Linked DNA regions of Rhizobium lentis. The protein of the gene in region 1 interacts with the protein of each later gene in a pairwise test. Links are inferred from orthologs where the notes say so. Each region holds a gene or a part of one and is shown on either strand. Other genes may lie near its edges. The genes, in order: dnaE and dnaQ.

Region 1 (7,542 bases):
AGACGATGAAGCAGCTCGGCATCACCGCACAGGAAAGCTCGATCGTCTCAGGCAAGCCAATTGCCCGTTCGCTAAGCCGCATCGCGATCCCCGACGAGACCCGCCGACGGATCGACGCGCTGATCGCGCCCGGCTCGACGCTGACGATCTCCGATACCGGCATCGGCCGGGAGACTGGCGAAGGCACGGATTTCATCACCATCACCCGCGGGTGATGCGCGTCGCATAAACTGGCGCTATGTGAGCCGCTTTAGGCCTTTTGTGTCACGCGCTGCTATTCTCGGCGCCCCAATCAGACAAGCTCGACGTCGACGACGCCGGGGGCCGCGCGAAGGGCGGCGGCGATCTCCGGCGTGATGCGGTATTTATCCGGCAGCGCCACTTCGACCTCGCGCTTGCCTTCCTCCTTGATGACGATGAAGGACACCAGGCCATCACCCTTGGCGTTCAGGTGGCGGGCAACCATTTTCAGCGGGCCGGAATCTCTGATATAAACGCGCAGCGCCTTCTGCATCTGCAGCGACTTTTCCTCCAGCGACTGGATCGTCTGGATGCGCAGGCCGATACCCTCCGGCCGTTCCTCGCCGGTCGCCGTCAGCAGGAAGGATTTTCCGGACTCCAGCATGTCGCGGTACTGGTTCAGCATTTCCGAAAACAGTACGGCCTCGAACTGGCCCGACGAATCCGAAAAGACGATGATGCCCATCTTGTTGCCGGTGCGGGTCTTTCGCTCCTGCTTCGAGATGACCGTGCCGGCAAGGCGCGCATTGGATGCGCCCTGTTTGATCGCCGCGGAGAATTCAGCAAAGGTCTGCACCCGCATCTTCTGCAGGATGTTGTTGTAGGAATCGAGCGGATGGGCGGTGAGATAGAAGCCCAGCACCTGGAATTCCTTGAGCAGCCGCTCCGAAGCGAGCCAGGGCGAAAACGGCGGCAGAGCGATCTTTTCAGGCCCCGACGTCAGTGTGCTGCCGAAAATGTCCGACTGGCCGCTCAGCTTGTTTTCCTGGGCGCGCTGGGCATAGCCGAGGATGCGGTCGAGGCCGGCGGCGAGCTGGGCGCGGTCCGTGCCGAAACAATCGAAGGCGCCGGCATAGATCAGGCTTTCGAGCACGCGGCGGTTGACCTGGCGCGGATCGATGCGCAGGCAGAAATCCTCTATCCCGGCAAAGGGCTTGTCGCCGCGCACCTCGACAATATGGTCGACGGCGGATTCGCCGACACCCTTAAGGGCCGCCAACGCATAGTAGATGCGGTTGTCGCCGGTCTCGAAGTGGCGGAAGGAGGTCTGCACCGAAGGCGCGATCACCTCGATGCCGAGGCGCTTGGCGTCCTGGCGGAAATCATTGACCTTTTCCGTATTCGACATATCGAGCGTCATCGAGGCGGCGAGGAACTCGACCGGATAATGCGCCTTCATATAGGCCGTCTGGTAGGAGACGATGGCGTAGGCGGCGGCATGCGACTTGTTGAAGCCGTAATTGGCGAACTTCGCCAGCAGTTCGAAGATATTGTCGGCCTGCGGCTTCGACACGCCGTTCTTCACGGCGCCATCGACGAAGCGCTCGCGCTGCTGGTCCATCTCGGCCTTGATCTTCTTGCCCATGGCGCGGCGCAAAAGGTCGGCTTCACCAAGCGAATAGCCTGAGAGCACCTGGGCGATCTGCATCACCTGTTCCTGGTAGACGATGACACCTTGCGTTTCCTTGAGCAGGTGGTCGATCATCGGATGGATCGATTCCAGCTCTTCGTCGCCGTGCTTGCGGGCATTGTAGGTCGGGATGTTCTCCATCGGTCCCGGACGGTAGAGCGCCACCAGGGCGATAATGTCCTCGATGCAGTCCGGCTTCATGCCGATCAGTGCCTTGCGCATGCCGGCGCTTTCCACCTGGAACACGCCGACCGTTTCGCCGCGCGACAGCATCTCATAGGTCTTCTTGTCGTCGAGAGGAATGGCGGCGAGATCGACATTGATGCCGCGCTTGGCGACGAAATCGACGGCAACCTTCAGCACCGTCAGGGTCTTCAAGCCGAGGAAGTCGAACTTGACGAGGCCCGCCTGCTCCACCCACTTCATGTTGAACTGGGTGACCGGCATGTCGGAGCGCGGATCGCGATACATCGGGACCAGCTTGGACAGCGGACGGTCGCCGATGACGATGCCGGCGGCATGCGTCGAGGCATGGCGATAGAGACCTTCGATCTTCTGGGCAATGTCGAGCAGCCGCGCGACGACCGGTTCTTTCGCCGCCTCCTCCTGCAGCTTCGGCTCCTCCTCGATCGCTTTCGAAAGCGGCGTCGGATTGGCCGGATTGTTCGGTACGAGCTTGCAGATCTTGTCGACCTGGCCGTAGGGCATTTCCAACACGCGGCCGACATCGCGAAGGGCTGCGCGCGCCTGCAGCGAACCGAAGGTGATGATCTGCGCCACCTGCTCGCGGCCATATTTGGCCTGGACGTAACGGATCACCTCTTCGCGGCGGTCCTGGCAGAAGTCGATGTCGAAGTCCGGCATCGAGACGCGTTCGGGATTGAGGAAGCGCTCGAAGAGCAGCGAAAAACGCAAGGGATCGACGTCGGTGATCGTCAAGGCATAGGCGACTAGAGAACCGGCACCCGAACCACGGCCGGGACCGACGGGGATGTCGTGCTGCTTGGCCCATTTGATGAAGTCGGCAACGATCAGGAAGTAGCCGGGAAAGCGCATGCGTTCGATGACGCTGAGCTCGAATTCGAGCCGTTCGCGATAATCCTTCTCCTCGTAACCGGGCGACATGCCGAGCGTCGCAAGCCGCATTTCCAGCCCCTCGACCGCTTGGCGGCGCAGTTCGCCCGCCTCGGCGCGTTCGGCCTCCTCGGCATCGTCGGTCGCACCGGTGAAGCGCGGCAGAATCGGCTTTCTGGTCTTCAGCACGAAAGAGCAGCGCTTCGCGATCTCGATCGTATTCTCCAGCGCTTCCGGCAGATCGGCAAAGAGCTTGGCCATTTCCGCTCGGCTCTTCAGGTAGTGATCGGGCGTCAGGCGAAAACGGCTGTCGTCGGAAACGATGGCATTGTGGGCGACCGCCATCAGCGCATCGTGGGCGTCGTAATCGTCCCTGGTCGGGAAGAAGGCCTCGTTGGTCGCAACCAGCGGCAGATCGTGGGCATAGGCGAGCGCGACGACCTTCTGCTCATGCCGCCTGTCATAGGTGCCGTGCCGCTGCAACTCGACATAGAGCCTATCCCCGAAGAGATGCTTCAGCAGCAGCAACCGGGCTTCCACCTGAGTGGAATGGCCTTCTTTGATCGCCGTGTCGACGGGCCCGGTCGATGCACCGGTCAAGGCGATCAGACCCTCGGTACCCGCCTCTTCCAGCCAGGAGGCGCGGATATGGACGGCCTGGTTGCCTTCGCCGCCGAGATAGGCGCGACTGACGAGATCGACCAGCCGTTCGTAACCGGCCTCCGTCGCGGCAAGAAGAACGATCGACGGCAGCTTGACCAGCGCCTGCTGGCCGCCGCGCTTTTCCGTTTCCAACCCGTCTTCCATATCGATCGAAACCTGGCAGCCAATGATCGGCTGCAGGCCCTCGTCCATCGCCTTCTGCGAGAATTCGAGCGCGACAAAAAGATTGTTGGTGTCGGTAATGGCGATTGCCGGCTGGCTGTCGCCGCTCGCTTTGTAGAGGATCTTCTTCAGCGGCAGGGCACCCTCGAGAAGCGAGTAGGCCGAATGGACCCTCAGGTGAATGAAACCGGGCGTGCCGCCGATCGCTTCAACTGTAGAAGCCTTTGCCGTATCCGCCATGACATGCCTTCCCAACCACCCGAATGAATCGGCCGCATTGTCGGCATAGAGGGCGATGATGTCCAGAAGAAGTCCCGCGTCCGAACCGCATGGCAGCCATGCGATCCCCTGAAATTTTAGAGCGCGATGACGATCAGCGAAAAGCTAGCAACGAACATTGCGATGGAGGTGAATGCTGCGATATCACGGATCATGTCAGTCATCTGGCTCTCCTTTACTCGTTATGTTTTCACTTTGTTCCAGCTGTGTTCCGCTGTCAACAGGAATCTTTTCCTCCCTTCTTGAGTTTCGAAAATCACGGGGGAATGATGTTCCGAATCGGCCGAGCTCGCGTTCCGATGCCGCCGGGTCGGCCAAGACACGCCTGATCGCAACTCAGAATGCTGCTGTGTTCTTGTTTCACGGGAGACGCGGCCTGAAGGGCAAGCTCCCAAAAATGGTCGATCGCCCCCACCGTTTGTTCTTCTTATGTTCTTGGAACCCTGCTATATCTCGACCGGATCAGTCAGGAGAGAGAAATGCCCGATAGCGCAACGCTGAACGAATTTATCGTGGAGGCCAAAGCCGCAACCTATGTCGGCGGCGGCGTGCCGCGCCTGCCCTGCCGGTCGGGCGCGCACGATATCGGCTATGAACGCGGCGCGTGGCGTTATCTCGACAGTTATTTCGGTGGCACTGATTTCGCCGGACAGGAGGTCGTGTGGCTTGCCGACGAGCCCGTCTGGGCGATGAACTATTTCGGCTGCGTCATTGCGCCCGATCTCATCGACGGTAGAGCAGCCGGAGCGGTGATCATGGCTGCGCTTTCAGCCATGTATCGGCAGGGCCGGTTTCTCGGCGGAATGGAATTCGATCATCCGTTCGGCCGCTACATCGACCGCAGCGACGGCGACTGCAACCGGTTCAGCGGCCACGAATGCATCATGGTCGACGGCCGGAAGGCCTATATGCTCGACTATCGCGGCGGGTTGATCATCCCCTGATCGCAGGGCGCTGCCTTCCGGTAAATAACGTGGATTGGGTGCACAATGTGCGAGAGTAAGTCGGCGAGATCAGCCCTCATCCGGCTGCCGCCACCTTCTCCTCGCAAACGGGGCGAAGGGTGATAGCCGCGACCTCTCCGTTACTCGCGTACCTCTCGCAAGGCACGTCCCCTCGCCCCGTTTACGGGGTCTACAAGACGGATCGAGACCAGTGGCTCGACCCCCGGTAAGGGTTAGGGTGAGGGGCAAGCCACAAGGCAGGTTAAGTTGAGGAGCAGCCATAGGCACTACCGGAAATTTGTTGACCGTCAGAAATCGACGACCTTGCCATCTGAGATCGTCACGCGCCGATCCATGCGGCGGGCGAGTTCGTGATTGTGGGTAGCGATGAGGGCGGCAAGGCCGGACTGGCGCACCAGCGCCTCCAGCGCGTCGAAGACGTAGCTTGCCGTTTCCGGGTCGAGATTGCCGGTCGGCTCGTCGGCGAGAAGCAGGGCCGGCGCATTGGCGACGGCGCGGGCGATCGCAACGCGCTGCTGCTCGCCGCCGGAAAGCTCGCCCGGGCGATGGGCGCCGCGATGGCCGATGCGCATATAATCGAGAAGCTGGCCGGCCCGCTCTCCGGCTTCCTTCCAGGAAAGCCCGGCAATCAGTTGCGGCATCATGATGTTTTCAAGCGCCGAGAATTCCGGCAGCAGGTGGTGAAACTGGTAGACGAAGCCGATTTCGCTGCGGCGGATCGCGGTGCGTTTATCGTCGCTCAGGCCGTCACAGGCACGCCCGTTGATGGTGACTTCGCCACCGTCCGGATGCTCCAGCAGGCCGGCGACATGCAGCAATGTCGACTTGCCGGTGCCGGAGGGGGCGACAAGCGCGACGATTTCGCCTTTCGATATCGAAAAATCCGCGCCCTTCAGGATCGGGAGCAGCGTATCGCCCTGCCCGTAATGGCGCTCGACGCCGGTAAGCTTGAGAACGACGTTGCGTTGCATGAAGGCGGCATTCCTTATTCGTAGCGCAGGGCCTGCACCGGATCGAGCTTTGAGGCACGCCAGGCGGGGAAAATGGTCGCAATGAAGGAGAGCGTCAGCGCCATGACGACGATCGAGATCGTTTCGCTGAGATCCATTTCGGCCGGCAATTGGCTGAGGAAATAGACCTGCGGATTGAAGAGGACGGTGCCCGATATCCAGGAGAAGAACTGGCGGACAGATTCGATGTTAACGCAGACGAGAACGCCGAGAAGAACGCCGGCAACGGTGCCGACGATGCCGATCGCCGCCCCGGTCATGAAGAAGATGCGCATGATCGCGCCGGCGCTGGCGCCCATGGTGCGCAGGATGGCGATATCGCTGCCCTTGTCCTTCACCAGCATGATGAGGCCAGAAATGATGTTCAGCGCCGCGACAAGCACGATCAGCGTCAGGATCATGAACATGACGTTGCGCTCGACCTGCAGCGCCGAAAAGAAGGTCTGGTTGCGCTGGCGCCAGTCGGTGATAGCGATCTGGCGGCCAGCCGCCTCCTCCACCTTGGGCCTCAGAGCATCGATATCGTCGGGATTGTCGACGAAGAGCTCGATCGATTGCACCAGCCCCTCGGCATTGAAATAGAGCTGCGCTTCCTCGAGCGGCATGAAAATGATCGAGGAGTCGTATTCCGACATGCCGATCTCGAACAGGCCGGAGATCTTGTAGGACTTGACGCGCGGGCTGACGCCCATCGGCGTGATGTCTCCATCCGGCGACGTCAGCGTAATGAGGTCGCCGACACGCAGACCGAGCTGGTCGGCCATGCGGGTGCCGATCAGCACACCTTCGCCGGAGGCATAGCCCACCAAGTCGCCGGATTTGATGTTCCCGGAGATTGTCTTGAGCGTGGTCAGATCCTCGGCGCGGGCGCCGCGCACCAAAGCGCCGGTGCTGCCGCCAGCCTGAGCCGAGGCAAGCACCTGGCCCTCCACCAAGGGCAGCGCCATCTTGACACCGGGTACGGCGGCGAGCTTGCTCGCGAGGTCGGGATAATCGATGAAGGGGCCGTCGACCGGCTGGACGATCATATGGCCGTTGATGCCGAGGATGCGCGAGACAAGCTCGGTGCGGAAGCCATTCATGACCGCCATGACGATGATCAGCGTCGCGACGCCGAGCATGATGCCGACGAAGGAGAAGCCGGCGATCACCGATATGAAGGCTTCCTTGCGGCGGGCGCGCAGATAACGCCACGCCACGAGGCGTTCGAAGGTGGAAAATGGCCTGCCAGCCGGACCCAAGCCGGATGTAGAACTCCGGTCCACTGCTGCCTCTGCCATTTCGCCTCCGTTTCCTTAAGCCACGAACCTGTTGATCGCCGCTTCGATGGTCATCGTTTCGCGGGCGCCGGTCTTGCGGTCCTTCACTTCGATCTCGCCGTTCGCGACCGCGCGCGGACCGGCGATGATCTGGACGGGTACGCCGATCAGGTCGGCGGTCGCGAACTTCGTGCCGGCCCGATCGTCGGTATCGTCGTAGAGCACATCCTTGCCGGCCTTGGTCAGCGCGGCGTAGATCAGCTCGCAGGTGTCGTCGCAGGCCTCATCGCCCGCCTTCATGTTGATGACGACGACATCGAAAGGTGCAACCGACGCCGGCCAGATGATTCCGTTCTCATCATGCGATGCTTCGATGATGGCGGGAACAAGGCGTGTCGGGCCGATACCGTAGGAACCCATATGAACGAAGTGTTCCTTGCCATCGGGCCCCTGCACTTTCGCGCCCATTGGTTCGGAAT
Region 2 (6,496 bases), 1.7 Mb from region 1 along the record:
CCGAGAAGGGATGTCCCGCTTTCGCCGCGTAAGTGATGCGGCCGATGCGGCCGTCGCGATAACGCAGCCGCGCGGCACCCTGCACATGCACGAAGAAAACGTCGACCTTCGACTTCGCCCAGGCGATTTCAAGGCCTCGACCTGCAAGAAAACCCTGGTCGATCTCGCGGCGATCCGGATAGGCGCCAACGCGGCCGTCACCATGCAGACGGCCGAAGACATAGGATACATCCAATTCGGCGGGGCGATTGCCGTCATCAAGATCGATCAGATCGTCCGGGCGGCTGTAGAAGGGAAATCGGAAGACGTCGTCCGGCCGCTCGGACACCTCGATCTCGGGCTCGTAGAAGGCGGTGACGAAACCGGAACCGCCGTCCTTGCGGCGGATCAGAAAGGGTCGACAGCGTGCTTCGAAAAAGGCGCGCGCCGATGCCGGCGACGACGGCGTAAAATTTTCAGCGTCCAGGAGAAGCGGTAGCAGATCGTCCGAGCTCAGGCCGAGCGATCCGGTGCGATAGGGTTTGACATCGGTGATCTGCCGGCGGCAGCGTCGCATCACTTCGAAAAGGCCGGAGGGATCATCATCCTTCCAGCCTTCCAGTCGATCGAAGCTGATGGCTTGCAGGACGAAGTCCGATGCGTGGTCACTCATGTTCCGATTCGGTCGCCACCAGTTTCCAGTTCGGATCGCGCGAACGGGTGTCGCGGGCGAAGGTCCAGAGGTCGTTGACCTCGGCGACGTTTTCGGCGTCGCCCTCGATCAGCACGTCGGCTTTGTCGTAGGTCGCCGATATCAGCTGGCTGACGATGCGAACCGTGATCTGCGCTTCGCTGCCCTTGGTCTCGGCATGGGTGATTTCGGCCTTGTCGATGCCGACGAAGGTGGACTTCACCTTATCGCCGCGGGCTTCGCGCTCGCCGATCGCCGCATCGAATCCATCATAGACTTCGCGGGACAGGAGGTTCTTCAGGGTTTTCCGGTCGCCGTCGGCATAGGCCATGACGATCATCTCGTAAGCCATGCGGGCGCCGTTCAGAAACTCCTTCGGGCTGAAGGACGGATCGGCCTTGTTCAGGGCGCGCAGGGATTCATTGAGCGGCGTTCCGGATGCGGCGACGGCGTCGATCTCGGAGAAGCGATCCTCATCGTCAGCCGTCGTGTCCCGGCGCGGCAGGGTCACGACCTTGCCGGCATCGGCGGCGTCGGCCGGCGCCGTATCTCGCGGGCTGTAAAGATCGCGCGGCGGCTTCTCATTTCCTGTGCGGCGACCGAGCACGGAACGGAGCTGAAAGAAAATCAGCACCGCCGCCACCAGGAAGAATAATGTGATGAAGTCGTTCGAACTCATATCGTATCGCAACCGCCGTTAACATCTCTGATTTGTACTCCCATATAGTCCGCCTATACAGATGATTCAAATCATGGCTGGCGTCTTCGCCGGCACCAAGAGGAGACCGGCAAAGCCCGGGACATGACGACCATGCGTTTTTCAATCCTGCCGGCTTTCATTCTGCTGCTGCCGCTTGGCGAAATTGCCGGTTTCGTCGTCGTCGGCCGGGCGATCGGCCTGGCGCTGACACTTGCGCTCGTCATGGCAAGTTTCGTTCTCGGCGTGGTCCTGCTGCGCCGGCAGGGTATCGGGATCCTGCGCCGCATGTCGAGCGAAGGACGGAACGGCGTGATGCCGGGGCGCGATCTCCTGAAGCCAGTGATGACGGTGATCGCCGCTCTGATGCTGATCATTCCGGGTTTCCTGACGGATATCGTCGCAATCCTTATTCTCCTTCCGCCGGTGCGCGAGTTCATCTGGCGGGCGATCGCCAAACGCTTCGTCGTCGTCAATGCCAAGGGCGGCTTCTCCGCGGGACCGAAATCGGATTTCCGCGATCGCAATCCGAATTCGAAGGTGGTCGATCTCGATGAGGAGGACTATCATAGGGAGCCGGATCGCAAATCGCCGTGGTCCGGCAAACATCTCGGTGACTGAGGCTGAGCCGGCGATCAGTTGCGCCTTGCGCTCAGGGTTGTAAGCCCCTCCCCGAAATGTTAGATGGCGGCACCATTCCCATGCCCTTCGAGGAAAAGCCAATGGCAGACGATAACAACAGCAACGGCGCGACCAACCCCACCCTTTCGATCCTTGCGCAATACACCAAGGACCTCTCCTTCGAAAATCCGGGTGCGCCGCGTTCGCTGCAGGCCCGCGACAAGGCGCCGACGATCAACATCAATGTGAACGTCAACGCCAATCCGCTTTCCGACACGGATTTCGATGTCGTGCTGTCGCTGAATGCCGAAGCCAAGGACGGCGACAAGACGGTCTTCCATACCGAGCTCGTCTATGGCGGCGTCTTCCGCGTTGCCGGTTTCCCGCAGGAACACATGCTGCCGGTCCTCTTCATCGAGTGCCCACGCATGCTCTTCCCCTTCGCCCGTCAGATCATCGCCGACGTGACCCGCAACGGCGGCTTCCCGCCGCTGATGATCGACCCGATCGATTTCACGCAGATGTTTGCCCAGCGGGTCGCCGAAGAACAGGCCCGCGCCAAGGTTCAGGCCGTTCCGAACTGATCGGACGTTCCGGCATTGACATGCGGATGATGCCCGGGCAGGTCCCGGGCATTTTCAATTAGGGCTGCGGTATTTTGCCCAGATGCCTTTTTCACCGAGCTTGGCGACCAGGGCCTCGTGCGCCTGCGCTTCGGCCGGGCTGAGGCGAGGTGCGAGCGGGCGGGGCCGTTCGAGCGGTGCGGCAATCAGCAAATCGTCTTCCGTCACCATTTCACCGCGTGCCGCCTGGCCGGATTGACCTGATATGCTCAGGCCGAATGCTGCCTGCCTGCCGCCGATCATCTCGATATAGACCTCGGCCAGCAATTCGGAGTCGAGCAGCGCGCCGTGTTTGGTGCGGTGCGAATTGTCGATGCCGTAACGCCGGCAGAGCGCATCGAGAGAATTCGGCCCCATCGGATTTTTGCGCCGCGCCATCGACAGTGTATCGACCACCTTGTCCGGCAAGATTGGCGGCAAACCCAGCCGGGCGAATTCGGCATTGATGAAGCCCATATCGAAGGTGGCGTTATGGGCAATCCACTTCGCGTCGCCGAAGAAGGCAAGGATCTCTTCGGCGACCTCGGCAAATGGCTTCTTGTCCTTCAGGAACTCGTCGGTAATGCCGTGCACGGCGAGTGCATCCGGATGAACCTTCTGGTCTCCAGGGTTGATGTAGATGTGGATCGTATTGCCTGTGGGGAAATGGTTGAAGAGTTCGATGCCGCCGATTTCGATGATGCGGTCCGTCCGGTTATCCAGGCCGGTGGTTTCCGTATCGAAAATGATTTCACGCATTCCGGAATTCTCCGCTGGCAATCCGCTTTTTCAGGTCGGCGACAATCTCAAGCACCCGTTCCTTCGTCTCCGCGATACTGTGGCTGGTGTCGATCAGGTAATCAGCACGGCGCCGTTTTTCCGCGTCCGGCGTCTGGCGCGAGAGAATCATGTCGAATTTTTCCTCGGTCATGTCTTCCCGCGCAAGCACCCTCTCGCGCTGAATCTGTGGATCGGTGCTGACGACGACGATGACATCCACTCTTTCCCAGGCGCCGGTTTCGAAGAGCAGCGGAATATCGAGCAGAACCATTTCGGCGCCGGCGGCGCGCTGTTGCGCCAGAAATTCCCTCTCGCGCTTGCGGACCAGCGGGTGAACGATCGCCTCCAGGCGTTTGAAACCGTGGGGATCGAGCGCCAGCTGCCGGCCGAGTTCGTGCCGGTCGACGGCTCCATCCTTCATCGTGCCCGGGAAGGCGGCGTCCACCAGGGGCGCAGCCTCCCCGGCATAGAGATCATGGACGACGGCATCCGAATCGTTCAGCGGGATCCCGGCCTCGGCAAAGAGTTTGCCGGCCGTCGATTTTCCCATTCCGATGGAGCCGGTGAGACCAATCTTCAGCATCAGTGTGCTTCCACATCTGCGATGATCAGGGCGCGCAGCGCCGCGTCGACGACGGGACGTTTGCCGAACCATTTCTCAAATCCCGGCACAGCTTGGTGCAGCAGCATGCCGAGACCATCGACGATCGGAAATCCCTGCTCTTGCGCCTGGGCCAGGATCGGCGTCTTCAGAGGCACATAGACGATATCAGTGACGACGGCCTCGGCTGCAAGAGGGGTGAAGTCGAGCTTCGGTGCGACCTCGCCGTCCATGCCGAGCGAGGTGGTATTGACGAACAGACCGGCGCCTTTCATCACTTCGGCGAGCGCGCCAGCCGGATGGGCGTGAACTTTCGGGCCAAAACGATCGGCCAGTTCATGCGCTCGTTCGACGGTGCGGTTGACGACGTGGATTTCCTTGAAGCCGCGATCACGCACCGCCTGGATGATCGCCCGGCTGGCGCCGCCGGCGCCAAAGATAACGGCAATGCCATGACGGTCCCAGCCCGGATGACGTTCGTCGAGATTGGCGGTGAAACCGCGGCCGTCGGTGTTTGTCGCATGGAGAACGCCGTCCTCCAGCCAGAGCGTGTTGGTGGCACCGAGTTCGCGTGACAGTGCGTCCGGGTTGTCGGCGAGCCGGAAGGCCAATTCTTTATGGGGAATGGTGACATTGCCGCCAACAAAGCCGGAGCTGCCATCCTTCAGCGTGCGGATGAAATCGGCAAAGGCCTCTGGCGCGACTTCGTGGGCACGGTAGCTGCCGGGCAGGTCGAGCGTCTTCAGCCAATATCCATGGATCAACGGCGAGCGCGAATGTTTGACGGGAAAGCCAGTGACAAACGCTTTCGGCCCGAATGTTTCACGTGAATCATCCATCGATTGCTCCGAGTTCGCGCAATTTTTTCAGAAGCGGCAGCATCGGCAGACCGAGAATCGTGAAATAGTCACCCTCGATTTTTTCGAAGAGCTGGATCCCCTGCCCCTCCAATTGATAGGCGCCAACGCTGGAAAGCGCCCGTTCGCCGACGCGCGTCAGATGCCTGGCGATGAAATCTGCCGACAACGGTCGCATCCTCAGCTCCGCATGGGCGAGATGATCCCACAAGACCACGCCATTGCTGACAATGGCAACCGCACTGTTCAAGCGGTGGGTCACGCCAGAGAGAGCCTGAAGGTGGCCAGCGGCCTCGGCCATATCCTTCGGCTTGTGAAAGACCCGATCGCCGAGCGACATCGTCTGATCGGAACCGATGACCAGCCCATCCGGAAAACGGCGGCTGACTTCCTCGGCCTTGGCCTTGGCCAGGATGAGGGCGACGGCATCCGGCGTTGCGCCGGCTTTCTCCAACGGTGCTTCGAGCGCCCGCTCGTCGATCGCCGCAGCATGCGCCTCGAAGGAGAGACCGGCATTTTCCATCAGCATTCGGCGAAACGGGCTCGACGATGCAAGGATGAGTTTCGGCTTCATGGGTTCCTCGGAGTGCGAGCGAGCGTTGCGTCTGCGCTTAGCGCAGCTTCGGGCGCAGAGCAACGATTGCCGCGGCCGTTTCTTCGATCGAGCGGCGAGTAACGTCGATCAGCGGCCAGTTGTGGCGCGCGCAGAGCGAGCGGGCATATTTCAGCTCCTCGGAAATTGCGGCGCGATCGGTATAATGTTCGCGATCGAAACCTTGCGTCGCTCCGAGTATCCGGTTTTCCCGCACCTGGGAAATGCGGTCGGTCGTGGCGATCAGGCAAACGATCAGCGGTTTGGTCGCGGCAAAAAGACTTTCCGGCAGGGGCACGCCATAGACGATCGGAATATTAGCCGTCTTGATGCCGCGATTGGCGAGATAGATGCTGGTCGGCGTTTTCGATGTCCGGCTGATTCCGATGATGACGACATCGGCGTCGTTGTAATCGTCCGGCATTTGGCCGTCATCGTGATCCATAGTGAAATTCAGTGCTTCGATGCGGGCGAAGTAACCGGCATTCATCACGTGCTGGGCGCCGACCCGGCGACGCGACGGGGCGCCGAGATAGATCTGGAACGCATTCATCACCGGTTCCAACACGTTCACCGAGGCGACACCCATTTCGACGCAGCGCTCGTCGATCAGGCTCGCCAGCTCCCGGTCGACAATGGTGTAGAGGACGATTCCCGGCGCGTCATCGATCGCCTGCAGAACCGGCAGCAGCTGCTTGCGATTGCGGATCAGAGGATAGACGTGCTCGATCGGCTGAGCGGACCTGAACTGCGCCGAGGCGGCGCGGCCGGCGGAGATCAGAGTCTCTCCCGTCGAGTCAGAAATCAGATGCAGATGAAAGAAGTTCGTTCTGTTCTCCACGTTATTTTCCGCTGCCTGTTGAAAAGACTGGATGATGGAGAGCTAAGGCGGCGAGGCTGCCTCGGGCAAGGGAAAACATGCCGCCTTATCCACATTTCGAATTTTGCGGATCGGTTTTGACCGCTGCTGTGGAGGATGGGGATGAAGTCGGTTTGCCGGACAGAACTCCACAACCTATCCACAGGCAAGCAAATTTCCGCTTTTCCGCAAGGATTTGGAATCGTTTCTAGATTCG

What was found.
Region 2: the proteins of dnaE (region 1) and dnaQ interact in binary tests that used the Escherichia coli proteins (3 or more experiments, as listed by UniProt). The link is inferred for Rhizobium lentis from one-to-one orthologs.

The regions. Positions count from the first base shown.
Region 1 is NZ_CP071454.1:3,549,589-3,557,130, reverse strand. Bases 93-4,137 are described here. They hold dnaE (DNA polymerase III subunit alpha), read right to left. Parts: upstream 3,791-4,137; coding sequence 293-3,790; downstream 93-292. Other genes in these bases: J0663_RS17065 (L,D-transpeptidase family protein), read left to right, coding at 93-215. In the rest of the region: more of J0663_RS17065, read left to right, coding at 1-92; J0663_RS17055 (DUF5680 domain-containing protein), read left to right, coding at 4,309-4,773; J0663_RS17050 (ABC transporter ATP-binding protein), read right to left, coding at 5,082-5,765; J0663_RS17045 (lipoprotein-releasing ABC transporter permease subunit), read right to left, coding at 5,780-7,084; proS (proline--tRNA ligase), read right to left, coding at 7,100-7,542. UniProt on the Escherichia coli protein: DNA polymerase III is a complex, multichain enzyme responsible for most of the replicative synthesis in bacteria. This DNA polymerase also exhibits 3' to 5' exonuclease activity. The alpha chain is the DNA polymerase catalytic subunit.
Region 2 is NZ_CP071454.1:1,818,965-1,825,460, reverse strand. The notes cover bases 1,489-4,487. They hold dnaQ (DNA polymerase III subunit epsilon), read right to left. Parts: upstream 3,350-4,487; coding sequence 2,627-3,349; downstream 1,489-2,626. Other genes in these bases: J0663_RS08675 (shikimate dehydrogenase), read right to left, coding at 3,953-4,487; coaE (dephospho-CoA kinase), read right to left, coding at 3,342-3,953; secB (protein-export chaperone SecB), read left to right, coding at 2,090-2,572; J0663_RS08695 (FxsA family protein), read left to right, coding at 1,489-1,988. In the rest of the region: mltA (murein transglycosylase A), read right to left, coding at 1-652; J0663_RS08700 (Tim44/TimA family putative adaptor protein), read right to left, coding at 645-1,349; more of J0663_RS08695, read left to right, coding at 1,482-1,488; more of J0663_RS08675, read right to left, coding at 4,488-4,810; J0663_RS08670 (Maf-like protein), read right to left, coding at 4,803-5,402; J0663_RS08665 (pyruvate, water dikinase regulatory protein), read right to left, coding at 5,440-6,261. UniProt on the Escherichia coli protein: DNA polymerase III is a complex, multichain enzyme responsible for most of the replicative synthesis in bacteria. The epsilon subunit contain the editing function and is a proofreading 3'-5' exonuclease.